One region of the Bradyrhizobium sp. USDA 241 genome, then DNA from elsewhere that is predicted to be linked to it. Evidence: predicted binding sites of a transcription regulator. Region 1 holds the regulator's gene; the other holds the start of a gene.
What was found. Region 1 encodes LexA, which represses DNA repair genes until DNA is damaged. Its sites were predicted from a motif close to TGTTCNNNNTGTGTTCNG; they were not measured.
Positions count from the first base shown of each region.

Region 2: the regulator LexA is predicted to act here: its motif matches at 4,774-4,791, upstream of ruvC (crossover junction endodeoxyribonuclease RuvC).

Region 1 covers NZ_JBMGPZ010000005.1:3,779,522-3,787,670, forward strand. Annotated here, with positions in the region: gene glp (gephyrin-like molybdotransferase Glp) at 68-1,279, shown strand; gene lexA (transcriptional repressor LexA) at 1,456-2,157, shown strand; gene ABIF91_RS40180 (hypothetical protein) at 2,642-3,076, shown strand; partial or broken gene ABIF91_RS40185 (ComEC/Rec2 family competence protein) at 3,227-5,484, opposite strand; gene ABIF91_RS40190 (DUF2171 domain-containing protein) at 5,579-5,812, opposite strand; gene ABIF91_RS40195 (YybH family protein) at 5,996-6,382, opposite strand; gene ABIF91_RS40200 (glutamine--tRNA ligase/YqeY domain fusion protein) at 6,389-8,065, opposite strand.
Region 2 covers NZ_JBMGPZ010000004.1:2,490,382-2,498,530, forward strand. Annotated here, with positions in the region: gene ABIF91_RS21535 (methyl-accepting chemotaxis protein) at 369-1,793, opposite strand; gene ABIF91_RS21540 (methyl-accepting chemotaxis protein) at 1,902-3,650, opposite strand; gene ABIF91_RS21545 (YebC/PmpR family DNA-binding transcriptional regulator) at 3,855-4,601, shown strand; gene ruvC (crossover junction endodeoxyribonuclease RuvC) at 4,822-5,349, shown strand; gene ruvA (Holliday junction branch migration protein RuvA) at 5,590-6,207, shown strand; gene ruvB (Holliday junction branch migration DNA helicase RuvB) at 6,357-7,391, shown strand; gene ABIF91_RS21565 (DUF6869 domain-containing protein) at 7,489-8,149, shown strand, end outside.

The sequences.
Region 1 (8,149 bases):
GTGCTGCTTTGCCTCGCGCGTGCACTCGGCTAGAACTCTCGCCAACGATTTGCAGGAGTTTCCGCCCGTGGCCCTGATGCCGGTTTCTGACGCGCTCGCCGCGGTGCTGGCGGATGCAGAGCCGCTGGCTGAAGAGATGGTCTCCCTCAATGAGGCGTACCATCGCGTGCTGGCGCGCGACGTCGCGGCGCGGCGCACGCAGCCACCGCAGGCCATGTCGGCGATGGACGGCTATGCCGTGCGCGCGGCTGACGCGGCAACGGTCGATTCCAGGTTGGCACTGGTCGGCGAGGTCGCGGCGGGTCGTCCGTTCGCGGGAAGGGTCGGCCCCGGCGAAGCCGTGCGGATCTTCACCGGCGGCGTCGTTCCCGATGGCGCCGACGCGGTCGTGATCCAGGAGGATACGGTTGCCGACGGCAAGCAGATCACGATCAAGGAAGCCGCGATTCCCGGTCGGCACATTCGCCCCGCCGGCGTCGACTTCTCTGAGGGCGACGTGCTCCTACGCAGAGGAACTCGTCTCACCGAGCGCGATCTCGCGCTGGCTGCCGGAATGAATCACCCGCATCTCGCCGTCTGCCGCCGTCCGAGGGTCGCGATCCTCGCCACCGGCGACGAGCTGGTGATGCCCGGCACCACGCCCGGACACGGCCAGATCGTCTATTCCAATGGCTATGCCCTGCACGCGCTCGCCCGCAGCGAGGGCGCCGAGACCATCGACCTCGGCGTTGCCGCCGATACGCTGGAGGCCACTTCCGCCGGCATCCGTCGCGCCCGGGAGAGCGGCGCCGACATCCTGATCACGACCGGTGGTGCCTCGGTCGGCGACCACGATCTGGTCCAGCAGGCGCTCAAGGACGAAGGCATCTCGATGTCGTTCTGGAAGATCGCGATTCGGCCCGGCAAGCCGATGATGCACGGACGACTCGGCGCAATGCGCGTGATCGGCCTGCCCGGCAATCCCGTGTCGTCTTACGTGTGCGCCTTCCTGTTCATGGTGCCGCTGATTCGCGCGCTGTCGGGCCGTTCAGTGATTCATCATCGCCGCGAGCGCGCCGTGCTGGGCCGCGATCTCGATGCCAACGACCAGCGCGAGGACTATCTGCGTGCGCGCCTGAAACAGCGTGACGACGGCGCGTTCGTCGCCGTTCCCGTGAGCCATCAGGACTCCTCTCTGCTTGCGAATCTCGCTGCGGCGCAGGTACTTCTCGTGCGCGCACCGTTCGCGCCGAGGGCCGAGGCCGGCACGCCTTGCGAGGTGTTGCGCCTGCCCGCCTGAGCTGCACGGCCACACGCATCGCGCGAGCTTGGCTCTGTTCACCGTAAATTAAGCAGTTGCGGAACACATATCGAACATATAGTGTCCGTTCATGATTTGTTTCGAGGATGTAGCGGCTTATCGCTGACTTCCTCGTCTCGGACTCGAACGACATCAACCGGGGGACTTTGGTCGAGATGTTGACGCGCAAACAATACGAGCTTCTGCGATTCATCAGCGAACGTCTGAAGGAAAGCGGCGTGCCGCCGTCCTTCGACGAGATGAAGGATGCGCTCGACCTGCGCTCGAAGTCAGGCATCCATCGCCTGATCACTGCGCTCGAGGAGCGCGGCTTCATCCGCCGCCTGCCCAACCGCGCCCGCGCCATCGAGGTGATCAAGCTGCCCGAGCTGCAGGCCGCCGCCGGCAGTCGCCGCGGCTTCACGCCGAGCGTCATCGAGGGCAATCTCGGCAAGGTGCGCGCGACCTCCAGCCCGCCTGTGGACGAGGGCGAGCGTCCCGTCGCGGTGCCCGTGATGGGCCGCATCGCGGCCGGCACGCCGATCGAGGCGCTGCAGACCCGCAGCCACACCATCAGCGTGCCGCCCGACATGCTCGGCTCGGGCGAGCACTACGCGCTCGAGGTGCGCGGCGATTCGATGGTCGAGGCCGGCATCCTCGACGGCGACATGGCGCTGATCCAGCGCAACGAGAGCGCCGATACCGGCGACATCGTGGTAGCGCTGATCGACGACGAGGAAGCCACGCTCAAGCGCTTCCGCCGCCGCGGCGCCTCTATCGCGCTCGAGCCCGCCAATGCCGCCTATGAGGTCCGTATTCTTCCGCCGAACCGCGTGAAGATCCAGGGCAAGCTGATCGGGCTTTACCGCAAGTATTGAGCGGTCGTTCGATATCTATTGGAGCGGATCGCTATCCGCTCCGGCTGGATGGTTTTTCCGGTTCTGCTCAGATGGTCCGGCCCCCTCTTTCGGCGCCACATCCTCGACACGCCGCACAACGCATCATCGCGTCGCGGCCTGAGAGTGCGAAGGGACGTGATGCGCCAGACTTATCATGGACGATGTTGCGGCGCCGATCGCAGCATCGGCGACGTAAGCCACTGCCATACAATCGCACCGCCATTCGGCAAGCGAGCGGCAATACTCAGGCTGGTCGGCGCCCGCGAGGCACTGACACGCGCCTTCCGAATTCACAGGCGTCGGCTTTGTTCCTATCGAATCCGGGAAAGATAATGTGATCGCGGCTTGCGGACGCAGCCGCAGATTTGCCTACAACGAAGCAGAACGTTGCGTGCTTCCACCTGATAGAGGCCTGCGCCTCCAAAAGAGGTGCGGGTTGCTATCTTCGCATGAGGAGCACCCGATGTGTGACTACAGCCTGCATGCCGTCGCGACGCGCCCCGCCGAAGTCGGCGAGACGATCGTCACGACAACCTTCCGTGGCACCTCGACGCGCGGCTTCGCCTCCGAAGCCGATCTCTCCGTCGCGGTCTGCTTGCTGCCGGGAACGGAGCTCGCTTTCGCCGACAACGTCCGTTACGACAATCGCTGGATCTGGACGCGTACCGTGAACTCCCGCGTCGGCAAGTTCGGCAAGATCGACCCGCACATTCCCGATCGCCATCATGACGCGATCGAATTTCCCGACGGCAAATACGTGCTGGTGACACAGCTCGTCGAAGGCCAGCGCGCGACCGTGCTGCAACTGCCGGTGACCCAGCCGGTTGGCGAGCGCGAGCACAAGCCGCAGATCGTCGCCGACACGCGGTCCACAATCACGCGTCTGCCGATCGGCTGACGTCGTCGCCCCCGGCCGATGGTCGTGGGCCAGGAATGAAATGCCATCGCCGGCCGAGGCCGGCGAGATGGTATGGGTTGCGTCCTGCGAAATCCGGTCCGATCGACCTCCCCCGCATCGCTCCTCAATCGTCCGCCTGCAAGTCCGTCTGTCCGTCTCCGATGGCGTTGCGTCCCGGTTGCGGGGCACGGCCGTCTTCGGCGCAAGGCTGCCGTCGAAATCCCCCTCGCCGGCGCCGGCCGGCAGCCAGGGGCGGCTTGTGCCTCTCGCCCTCACCGCCCGAACCGAGAAGCCGTCACCGCTCTGCGTCAGAGCCAGCGCGCCCTGACTGGCGAGCCGTGGCCTGTCGACCACCATCGCCGCGCAATCGGGCGGCGTAGGCCGCGCCGTCACCACCAGCGCAGCGCGGCTGCAATCATCAGCCAGCGCCTCGCTGCGCAACGCCAACGCGACAAGCCGTCCGTCCGCGAGCGGCGTCACGCAGCCGGACTCGTCACACGAGACACCGTCGGCCAACGAGGCGCTGCCGGCATCGCGCGGATCGGCATCGGCAGCCAACCACTCCCTCAGCAGGAAGCCATCCTTGCTGGCGCGGATCACATGCAGCCGCCCGTCCCGGCCCCGCACGGCGACGCTCGCGCCATCCCCGGCAATCAGGATGTCGGGCTGCCGCACCGACATCGCCCAGAGGATCGCGGCAAGCAGCACCAGGGCACCGGACCAGCGCAGGGGCGTGCGCAACGCCCCATCACGATGATCCCGAGGCTCGCCGCGATCAGCGGCGCGATCCCGAACGCGGGAATGCGGCCGACGGCACCGGGCAGTGCCGCCACCCAGCGCGAGACCGCAACCATCCACTCGATGCCGATCCCCATCAGCCACCAGAACGCGCCGTCGAGCCCGAATGGCGCTGCGAGCAGCCCCAACAGCCCCGCCGGCATCACCAGCGCCGAGACCACCGGCATCGCGCCGAGATTGGCGAGCACGCCGTACGGCGTCACGCGGTGGAAGTGGAAGGCGGCATAGGGCGTGGTCGCAAGCCCCGCGATCAACGAGGCCAGGAACAGCATCGCGATCTCGCGGCCGCCCCACAGCGCGATGCGCGCCGTTGCGGAATGATCAGGCGATGCGAGCAGGTTCGGCATGCCGATCTGCACCAGCGCCACCAGCCCGAGCGTTGCCGCAAAGGACATCTGGAAACTCGGATGAACCAGCGCCTCGGGCGCGACGGCGAGCACGATCAGCGCGGCCACCGCCAGCGTCCGGAACGTGATGGCGCGGCGATCAACCATCACGGCGATCAAAACCACCGCCGTCATGAAGAATGATCTCTGCGTCGCGACCTCGGCGCCGGACAGCAGCAGGTAGAACGCAGCCGCAACAAGCGCAGCGGCCGCCGACCATTTCTTGATGGCGAAGCCGGCCGCCAGCCCCGGAATCAGCGCCAGCAGCGCGCGAACCGCGAAGAACACGACGCCGGCGACGACCGCCATGTGATAGCCGGAGATCGACAGCACATGGCCGAGCCCCGAGACGAACATCGCGTCGTTGACGGGCGCGGTGATCGCATCGCGCCGCCCCGTCAGCAGCGCGGTCGCGATCGCGCGATTATCGCCTTCGAGCGTCGCACGGATGCGGGCATCGATCGCATCGCGCAAGCCTTGCATGAAGGCCGCGTAGCGCAGCCGCGAGCCGACGGCATCCGGCGGCGGCGCGGCCGTGATCGCGCCCATCACGAAGCCGGAGGCGCCGATGCCCTGGAAGAACATGTCGCGCGAGAAATCGTAGCTGCCGGGGCGCACCGGCGAGATCGGCGGCAGCAGCCGCGCCTTCAATTGCACGAAGCTGCCGACCTCCGGTGCCGTCCCCTTGCGCACCGAAAGACGCACGCGGTCGAGCTTGACGTCACTGCGCTGCGCCTCCATCGCGCTGACGCGCAGCACGAGATCGGTGCGCTCGCGGATGTCGCGCGCCTCCACAAAGCCGGACAGCGCCACCGAATAAAGCGGCTTGGCGAGCACGGTGTGGGCGATGCGCGCCGTCTTCCAGGTCGCCATGGCAAAGCCGGCCGCGACTGCCGCGAGCATGATCACAGGAGCAAACAGCCGGCTCCGTCGCAGCAGGACCGCGCCAAGCGCGAGAACGGCCGCCGTCGCCACAACGACCCACAACACCGGCTCATGATCGGCGGCGAAATACAGCGCGATGCCGCCACCAAAGGCGACCGGCACCCAGGGCAGCAGCCGGCCAGGGCCGGCCTCAGCGCGGGCCCATTCGCGCAGCGTTTCGACGATAGCCGGCCAGACGCCAAGGCCCGCCGGCGCAAAGCCGCCGGCCGGTGCGGCGCGGCCGACCGGCCACGTCCCCGCAACTCCCTGGGAGCGCACTGGCCGGTTCGCCTCCGCCATTCCCCTGCACCTTACGATACGCGACGGGTGCGGAGGCTACCGGAACGTGCGACCGGCCGAATAGCGGTACAGATCAGGAACGGGCGTCGCGGCGCTACTTTTCCTCTTCCATCGTCACCGCGACCGAGGCCTTGGCCGACAGCCGGACCTTGTTGCCTTCGACGTCGGCAACGAGGCCCTTGTCGATGAAATGATGGTGACCCTTGTGGCTGCCCTCGCCGCTGTCCTTCTTGGTCAGCTTGATGCGGTTGCCCTCGACACGATCGACGGTGCCGACATGGACGCCGTCGGCGCCGATGACTTCCATATGCTCTGCGATGTTCTGCATGGCGGGATCCTTGTTTGGAATCTACCTCAACGCAGCAAGAGACCTCGGGTTCTTGTTCGGATGTCATTCCGGGGCGCGCCACTTGGCGCGAGCCCGGAATCCATAACCACGAGCTGGGGTTATGGATTCCGGGCCTGGCCCTTCGGGCCATCCCGGAATGACAAAACTGACGCAGATGGCCAATCAGATCAGGGGCGCCTGCGACGAGGCGTGATGATTGACGATCTTCCAGTCGCCGTCCTCGCGGATGAGGACCCAGCTCATCTTGACGACGAGATCGTCCCGCTCGCCGGCGAGATCGAACGCGATGGTCGCAGCCATGTTGATCAGATCGGAGCCGGTCTTCGCCGCCTGCACGTCGGAAAAGGCCGCGCTCGGCTTGCGCCACCGCGGCAGCCCGTTGAAATAATCGGCGACGCCGTCCCTGCCCCGATAGAGTTTGGGGTTGGAGCCGAAGAAGAACGCATCCTTCGCATAGAGCGACGACAGCGCCACGGCGTCGAGCTTGGCAAAGCCGGCGCACCATTTCGCGATGACGGCGGAAACGATGGCGTCTGCTTCGCTGCTCATTGCGCATCAACCTTTCGCGACTTCCTTCGCGAACGTGTCGCGCAGGCCGATGGTGCGCGAGAACACCGGTTTGCCGGAGGTCGAGTCCTTGTCACGTACGAAATAGCCCTGGCGCTCGAACTGCATCGGCGCGGTCGAATTGCTCTCCGCAACGGAAGCCTCGACCCGCGCATCGGACAGGATCTCCAGCGAGTTCGGATTGAGATCGGCCGCAAAGTTAGAGGCATCAGGGCTCGGATTTGCGAACAGCTGGTTGTAGATGCGGATCTCCGCCGGCGTCGAGGTCGCCGCCGGCAGCCAGTGCATGGTCGCCTTGACCTTGCGGCCGTCGGGCGCGTTGCCGCCCTTGGTCGCGGGATCGTAGGTGCAGCGCAGCTCCACCACTTCCCCCGCGTCGTTCTTGATCACGCCGGTGCACTTGACGAAATAGGCATAGCGCAGCCGCACCTCGGTGCCCGGCGACAGACGGAAGAACTTCTTCGGCGGGTTCTCCATGAAGTCGTCCTGCTCGATATAGAGCTCGCGGCCGAACGTGATCTTGCGCGTGCCGGCGCTAGCGTCGTCGGGATGGTTGATCGCCTCGAGCTCCTCGGTCTGCCCTTCCGGATAGTTCTCGATCACGACCTTCAGCGGCTTCAGCACCGCCATGCGGCGCTGCGCCGTGCGGTTCAGCTCCTCGCGGATGCAGAACTCCAGCATGCCGACGTCGACCACGCTGTTGGCCTTGGCGACCCCGATGCGCTTGACGAATTCGCGCAGCGCGGCCGGCGGCACGCCGCGGCGGCGCATGCCCGCCATGGTCGGCATGCGCGGATCGTCCCAGCCCGCGACATGGCCGTCGCGGACGAGCTGGGTCAGCACGCGCTTGGACAGCAGCGTGTAGGTCAGGTTCAGCCGCGCGAATTCATACTGGTGCGGTTTGGACGGCACCGGCAGCTTCTCGATGAACCAGTCGTAGAGCGGCCGGTGGTCCTCGAACTCCAGCGTGCAGATCGAATGCGTGATGCCCTCGATCGCATCCGACTGGCCATGCGCATAATCGTAGCTCGGATAGATGCTCCACTTGGTGCCGGTGCGCGGATGATGCGCATGCAGGATGCGGTACAGCACGGGGTCGCGCAGGTTGATGTTGCCCGCGGCCATGTCGATCTTGGCCCGCAGCACGCGCGCGCCGTTCGGGAATTCGCCGGCCTTCATGCGGCGGAACAGGTCGAGGTTCTCGTCCACGCTGCGGTCGCGGAACGGCGAGTTCTTGCCGGGCTCGGTCAGCGTGCCGCGCGAGAGGCGGATCTCCTCCTGGGTCTGGTCGTCGACATAGGCGAGCCCGTCGCGGATCAGCTGCTCCGCCCATTCGTACAGGCGGTCGAAATAATCCGAGGCGAAGAACAGGTTCTTGCCCCAGTCGAAGCCGAGCCAGCGCACGTCGGCCTGGATGGAATCGATATACTCCTGCTCCTCCTTGACCGGGTTGGTGTCGTCGAAGCGCAGATGGCAGCGGCCCGGAAACTCCTGGGCGATGCCGAAGTTGAGTGCGATCGACTTGGCGTGGCCGATGTGCAAATAGCCGTTCGGCTCCGGCGGGAACCGGGTCACGATCTCCTTGTATTTGCCCTGATCGAGGTCGGCCTGGATGATGTCACGAATGAAATCGCGCCCAACCTCAGTCGCCACCGGTTCTGTCATCACGAAAATCCTGTAGGGAAATCAGCGGCCCTTCTGCCAAATTCGCGTGGCTGAGCCAAGGCCTAGCATGTCCGCCGTCGGGCT
Region 2 (8,149 bases), on a different contig from region 1:
CCCATCCTTCGAGACGCCCGCCGGTGGCGGGCCCTCAGGATGAGCGCGGACTGCGCGGTAACAATTCCACGGGCGCCGACGCTGCATAGCCTCATCCTGAGGGACCGCTGAAAGCGGTCGTCTCGAAGGACGAGGCGCTTGCTCAGGCGGCGGCCAAGACCCTGCGGTAGTTCCACCTCACTGGAGAGGGTGGGACGAGGATACGTGATTTCGGAATAATAGCATTATGCCCCTGTTTTGCCCGACGAGTCAAAACGCGCCATGGCCTGCCCGCCTAAGCCATTGATTCCGCGCACCCCGGCTACTGTGCATGGGGTTGTTTTCGAACTTTTTGTCTTGGGGAGGCCGGAGCGCGGTCGCGAGAACCGTCAGCCCTGCCGGAATCCCATCCGGAACGCGCCCCAATGCCTGCCGCGGACCACGATCGGCGAGGACAGATCCTTCATCAGCACGAACTGCCCGCCGCCCATGTCGCGGCGGTAGGTCTGCAGCAGGAACGGCTTCGTATTGGCCGCAACCTTCTTCACGGTGCGATCGGTGAACAGGCGGCGGTTGCGGCAATTGGCGTTGTTCCAGACGGGGTCCTTGCCCTGCGGCAGTCGGTAGTTCGGATTGTGGGTCGGCAGATAGCCGCCCCTCGCCCAGGCGACGCAGAACACGATGCGGGGATCGGATTTCTGGATCGGGTCCTGGATCGCCGGCAGCAGGCGGTCGGTGAACTCGACGTAACTGGTGAGGTACTGTTTTGGATCGGTGCCGGGGATCTCGCGGTAGTTTTCGTCCATGAGCTGGTCGAGCGTGATGTCGCCGCGGTCGATCGCAGCTTCGAACTCCATCGAAATCCGCTTCGCGGTGTCGACGACGACGCGGATCAGCGGCGCGTCCGACGTCTCCACGCCGCTGTCGGCGATCAGCGCGATCAGGCCTTCGGAGGCGTCGAGCAGCTTCGCCACCCGCTCGTCGGCATTCTTGAGATCGCGCGATGACAGGTCGACGCCCTTGGCGAGCTCGTTGAGCTCGCTGATGACGGTGTCGCAATGTCCGAGATTGGAGGTCGCCGCGCGCGTGACGCTGCCGATCTCCGCTTCCACGGAGGCGAAGCCCTGCTGCACCCGTGAGATGATGCCGGAGATCTGCTGGGCGCCTTCGCCGGCGGTCTTGGCACGCTGCGAGGCGTCGCTGCTCTCGCCGATCAGACCTTCGATCTGGCCGTCGAGATCGCGCACGGTGTCGGAGATCTCATGCGTGGCCTGGCGGGTGGCCTCCGCGAGATTCTTGACCTCGCTCGCGACCACCGCGAAGCCGCGGCCGGCATTGCCGGCGCGTGCCGCTTCGATGGTTGCGTTCAGTGCGAGCAGATTGGTCTGCTTCGCGATCGCCTCGATCGAGCCGGAGACCTTCGCCACCTGCGCCAGCGCCGAGCCGACGGCGCTCAGGCGCGCCTCGATCCGCTCCACGGCTGCGACCAGTTCGGAGATGTGGCTGACCGCGGTGTCGACGGCGCTGCGCGATTGCGCGATCTCGCCGACTGCCGCGGACGTCGTCGTTTGCACGGCCTGCGATGCGTTGGCGATGTCGTGGTTGGCCGACACCATCGTCTCGGCCGTCCTCTGCAGGTGGTGGAAGCGTTCCGACTGGCTCGCGACGCGGCTTGCGACCTCCTGGACGTTGCCGGCGATGTCGGCGAGTTCCACGCCGAGGCCGCCGATGCGGTCGGCGAGCTGGTCGATCAGCCGCTCGGCGAGGGTGCGGTTGGAGCCGGTGTCCATGACGGCAAGCTGTGCGACGGACATGTTCGATGAGTCCTCCAGTCAGAGCCGTTCATCGGCTCACGGCGGCATTCCCATTCCAAATTCGACCTTAAAGGATGATTCGCCGGCGCCGTCTTGCCTGAGCGTGCACTACAGCTTGTAGGCCGTGCGAAATCCGCCCCAGTGCCGGCCCTGCACGCGGATCGGGACGTCGATCTCGCGCATCATCACGGTGTTGCCATTGCCCATGTCCCGCGCATAGCTCTGGACCAGGTACGAGCGCAGGTTGCGTGCGGCAGCCAGCCCCGCCGGATCGTTGAACATCCGCCGGTTGCGGCTGTTGGCCGTGTTCCAGGCGACGTCGCCTGGCCGCTGCGGATGCGAATAGATCTTGTTGTGCACGGGCAGGAAGCCGTTGCGGTCGACCATGGCGCAGAACGCCATCCGCGGCTCCCTCGCCAGAAAGGCCTCCTGGAACGGCGGCAGGGCGCGGTCGGCCCAGTCCAGATATTTCGTGCGGAATTGCTGCGGATTAGTGCCCGCAATTTCCACGTAGTCCGTGTCGAACAGGTCCTCGATCCTGACCTCGCCGCGCGCAACCGCCTGCTCGAATATCTTCGTCAGCGCATTGCCGGCCTCCATGGCACGGGTGACCAACTCCGTGTTCTCCTCATGGATCGACCAGAGCTTGTCCTCGACCTTCTCGCTGAGCGCGGCGCTGGGACCAACGAATTGCGCGCGGGCGCCGGCCTTGGATTGCTCGACCACGCGCAGGCGGCAGGCGCCGATGTCTTCGAGGATGCCTTCGATCATCGCCTGCGGTGCAAGCCTGCCTGCATCCGCGCCGCCGATCAGCACGCCGTCCATCGCGATCTCATAGACCGGCATCACCCCGCGCGTGGTCTCGAACTTGAGATGGCAGGGCAGCCGCTCGGTCTTGCGGCGGTCGGCGTGCTCGCTCTGGCCGAGCAGCACGGCGCAGCGAGATTTCAGCTTTTGAGCAAAAGTGGTGACGGCCTTGCCGGCGCTCGCGACGCTCTTGCCATGGGTCTCGGCCGCCTTGGTCGCGGCATCGATCTCGGCCGCGCTATCGCCGACCGAGATGATGAACTCCGAAGCGCTGGCGGCATTTCCGGAGACCTCGCTGGTCGTGGCGTTCTGCTCGGCGACCGTGCCGTTGACGGTGTCGAAGACCGGGCGGATCGCCTCGATCGCCTGAGAAATGCGGTGCACGGCATCAGCAGAGCCGGCGGCGTCGCGCTGGAGCGCGTCGATCTTCCTGGTGATTTCTTCGGTCGCGCCCTGGGTCTGGACCGCGAGCGCCTTGACCTCGGTGGCGACGACAGCAAAGCCTCGGCCCGCATCGCCCGCGCGCGCGGCCTCGATGGTGGAGTTGAGCGCGAGCAGCGTCGTCTGCCGCGCGATCTGCGCGATCAGATTGACGACATTGCCGATGGCGGCGGAGGATTCGCGCAGCCGCTCGACATTGGCGCGGGCTTCCTGCGCCGCGGCGCTGGCCTCGTCGGCGAGCTTGCCGGCATTGCGGACCTGCGCGCCGATCCCTTGCGCGGACTGGGTGAACTTGTCGGCGGCATGGGCGAAGGTGGAGGCGGTCGACTGCGCCGCGTTGGTCCGGCCGGTCAGGGCGTCGGTGCGGTCGCGAATGGCGGCAAGCGTCGCGGCGGTCGCCTCGGCGCCTCCGGCCACCGAATTGGCGGCGCGTTCGAGCTGGCGGATCATCGCGCCGAGCTCGAGTTCCAGCAGTTCCAGGATTTCCCGGGCCGAATCACTTTCGGCGGCCGGGGCGGGCGCGGAATCGGCCGCCGGCTGCGGAGCCTCCAGGGCTGTCGCAGGCGCAGCCTGGTCCGGCAGACGCTTCCGAAATAATCCGAACGCCATCGGGCCTCTCTTGTCGGAGAACGGTCGGGCGCTATTTTCGCAGCCCGGAATGAAATCAGGGTTAACGGTGCCTGACCTCTAGGCACGGGCTAGTACGGTGTTACCTTAAAGTCGTAGAGCCTCTTTCATTCCGGTGGGTTGGCGGCCTATAAGGCCGCGCTTCCCACGCTCACCTTGGCGCACGATTCCTTAACGAGACCACGCATGGCCGGACATTCCCAATTCAAGAACATCATGCACCGCAAGGGGCGGCAGGATGCCCAGAAGTCGAAACTGTTCGGCAAGCTGGCGCGGGAAATCACCGTCGCGGCCAAGCTCGGCACGCCCGACCCCGCCATGAACCCGCGCCTGCGCGCCGCCGTGATCGCCGCGCGCCAGGAGAACATGCCGAAGGACAATATCGAACGGGCCATCAAGAAGGCGCTCGGCAGCGACGGCGAGAACTATGACGAGATCCGCTACGAGGGCTATGGCCCGGGCGGCGTCGCCGTCATCGTCGAGGCGCTGACCGACAACCGCAACCGCGCCGCTTCCGACATCCGCTCCTTCTTCACCAAGTCCGGCGGAAATCTCGGAGAAACCGGCTCGGTGTCGTTCATGTTCGACCGTACGGGCGTCATCGAATATGACCGCAGCGTCGCCTCGGACGACGCGATGCTGGATGCCGCGATCGAGGCCGGCGCCGACGACGTGGTCTCGGGCGAGAACGGCCACGAGATCTACGCCTCGACCGAAGGTTACCGCGACGTCGCCAAGGCGCTGGAAGCCAAGTTCGGCGAGCCGCGCAAGGCCGCGCTGATCTGGAAGCCGCAGAACACGGTCGCCGTCGACGACGAGACCGGCGAGAAGCTTCTCAAGCTGATGGACCTGCTCAACGAGCATGACGACGTGCAGCAGGTCTACGCCAATTTCGAGATATCGGACGCGCTGATCGCGAAGATGGGCGGCTGAAGCCGGTAGCCCCGCATTCTGCTGTCGTCGCCCGGCTTGACTGGGCGACCCAGTATTCCAGAGACGTCAGAGGGATGCGGACAAGCCGCGGCGTACTGGATACCCCGCTTTCGCGGGGTATGACGGCGTGCCTTTGTTGCGAGCAGCGCCCGCCCACTTCCCCTGTTACTTCCGTTCTGTTTCTGTTTCCCCCGCGGCGGCCAGCCGCTATCACTGGCCCATGACTGCGCTCCCGATTCGTGGCCCCGTTCGCATCATCGGCATCGACCCCGGCCTGCGCCGCACCGGCTGGGGCGTGATCGAGGCCGAGGGCAACCGGCTGATCTACGTCGCCTGCGGTTCGGTGGAGCCGCCGGACGATTTGCCGCTGTCGAGCCGCCTGCTCGCGATCCATGAGGGGCTCGCGGCCGTTCTCTCCGACCACCGGCCGATGGAAGCTGCGGTCGAGCAGACCTTCGTCAACAAGGACGGCGTTGCGACGCTGAAACTCGGCCAGGCCCGCGGCGTCGCCATGCTGGCGCCCGCAATGTTCGGCATCTCTGTCGCCGAATACGCGCCGAACCAGGTCAAGAAGACCGTGGTCGGCGCCGGTCATGCCGACAAGCAACAGGTCGCGATGATGCTGAAGATCCTGCTGCCGAAAGCCGAGCCCCCGTCCGCGGACGCCGCCGACGCGCTCGCCATCGCCATCACCCACGCCCATCATCGCCAGAGCACCGCGCTGCGGCTGAAGGTGGCGGGTCTCTAATGCGCGTTGTGAGGCACAGATGAGCCGCATGGACGGTGTGCTCCCTCCCCCCTTGTGGGGGAGGGCCGGGGAGAGGGGTAGCCGCAGCGGTGGTGCCGCCGTCGTCAATGAGCTGCGCGCGTCACGCTCGCGCCTTCGAGAGAATCCCCGTGTGGCACCCCCCTTCCTGACCCTCCCCCACAAGGGGGGAGGGAACGGTGAGTCAATGCCGTGCGTCCTTCAAGCGATGGGTGCGCAGCGATGATCGGCAAGCTCAAGGGCCTGATCGATTCCTACGGCGAGGATTTCGTCATCCTCGACGTCGGCGGCGTCGGCTATCAGGTGCATTGCTCCTCGCGCACCTTGCAGCATCTGCCGTCGCCCGGCGAAGCTGCCGTGCTGTCGATCGAGACCTATGTCCGCGAGGACCAGATAAAACTGTTCGGCTTCCGCACCGATCAGGAGCGCGAATGGTTTCGCCTGCTCCAGACCGTGCAGGGCGTCGGCGCCAAGGTCGCGCTCGCCGTGCTCGGCACGCTGTCGCCGGCCGATCTCGCCAACGCCATCGCGCTGCGCGACAAGGCCGCGGTGGCGCGCACGCCCGGCGTCGGCCCCAAAGTCGCCGAGCGCATCGTCACCGAGTTGAAGGACAAGGCGCCGGCCTTCGCCAATGTCGATCCGGCGGTCGTGCATCTCGCCGGCGCCGTCGACGACCAGCGCGCGCCGCGGCCCGTGGCGGATGCGATCTCCGCATTGGTCAATCTCGGCTACGGCCAGCCACAGGCGGCTGCTGCGATTGCGTCGGCTTCGCGTAGCGCGGGTGAAAACGCCGAGACGGCGCAGCTCATCCGGCTGGGCCTCAAGGAGCTCGCGAAGTGAGCGCGTCAATGGTCAATCTCGTAGGGTGGGCAAAGCGAAGCGTGCCCACCATCTTTCGAATGATCGGAGACATGGTGGGCACGGCGCCTAGGGCGCCTTTGCCCACCCTACGAGGAGTTCGCTGAGTGAGCGATCCCAAGGCCAACCGCATGGTCTCGCCCGAGCGCCGCAGCGATGATGTCGGCGACACCGCGCTGCGTCCGCAATCGCTGTCCGACTTCGTCGGCCAGCAGCAGGCGCGCAAGAACCTCTCGATCTTCATCGAGGCGGCGCGCAAGCGTGGCGAGGCGCTGGATCACGTGCTGTTCGTGGGACCACCCGGCCTCGGCAAGACCACGCTGGCGCAGATCGTGGCCAAGGAGCTCGGCGTCGGTTTCCGCGCCACCTCGGGGCCTGTCATCGCCAAGGCCGGCGATCTCGCCGCCCTCCTCACCAATCTCGAAGAGCGCGACGTGCTCTTCATCGACGAGATCCATCGCCTCAGCCCGGCGGTGGAGGAGGTGCTCTATCCTGCGATGGAGGACTTTCAACTCGATCTCATCATCGGCGAGGGCCCGGCGGCGCGCTCGGTAAAGATCGAGCTGTCGAAATTCACGCTCGTCGGCGCCACCACGCGCGCGGGCCTTCTCACCAATCCCTTGCGCGACCGCTTCGGCATTCCGGTGCGGCTGAATTTCTACACGATCGAGGAGTTGGAGAGCATCGTCAGCCGCGGTGCGCGCGTGCTCAATGTCGGCATGAGCGCGGACGGCGCCAACGAGATCGCGCGCCGCGCCCGTGGCACGCCCCGCATCGCAGGCCGGCTGCTGCGGCGCGTCCGCGATTTCGCCTCCGCGGCCGATGCCGCCACGATCGACCGCAAGATTGCCGACCACGCGCTGAGCGCGCTCGAGGTCGACGCGGCCGGGCTCGATGCCATGGACCGCCGCTATCTCTCGACCATCGCGCTCAACTATGGTGGCGGCCCGGTCGGTGTCGAGACGATGGCTGCCGCGCTGTCCGAGCCGCGCGATGCGATCGAGGACATCATCGAGCCCTATCTGATCCAGTGCGGCTATCTGCAGCGCACTCCGCGCGGCCGGCTGCTCACCTCGCATGCCTTCCGCCATCTGGGTCTCGCCGAGCCCAATCGCGATGCGGCCCAGTTCGGCCTGTTCGGCATCGAGCAGTCCGAGGACGACTAACTGCCGCAACCGGTGAACCCGCCGGTTCAATCCCATCACCAATCCGATGCGCGGCGCACGGCATCGCCGCTCTCGCACACGGATTGGAGTGGGAAGAATGGGGCTGACGGATGACGCTGGATTGCTCGAGGTCATCGCGGCTGCGCCGCAGCTGCAGACGCCTGATGAGACCGAGGCGTTCCTGGACCCGATGCCGCTCGGTGAGCTGGCGTCGATGTGGTGCGCGCTTCAACGCGTCAGCCGGCGAGACCAGGTCGGCAGCATCTGGGCCTTGAAACTCTATTTCGATCGTCTGCCGCACCGCCGGCCGCAACAGGCGCTCGATCTCGTGCTGGAGGTGCTCAGGGCCGAGGCCGACAAGCCGACCGTGATGCAGCTCAACGACAAGTTCCTGCTGTCGCTGCTCTACGCACACGGCGAGGAGGTGATAGCGCGCATCGAGCGCGAGGCCGGGCACAATGACCGGTTGCGCTGGCTGCTCGGTGGCGTGCATGTCGACCCCGACGACCCCTTGATGTCGCGTATTGCAGGACTTGCCGATTGCAAAGCCTGGCAGGCCGATCGTCTGGCGCAGCGCACGCCGCGCGAGCCGCTCGATTTCGCCAACATGTCGACCGCCAGGCTCGCGAGCGCCTGGATCGAGCAATATTCCAAATCCGAGCGCGACCAGGACGACAATCTGTTCGCGATCATGGATTTCGAGCGAGACTTGCGCGAGGATGATCCCGACCGAATGATCGACCTGATCCTCGAGATCC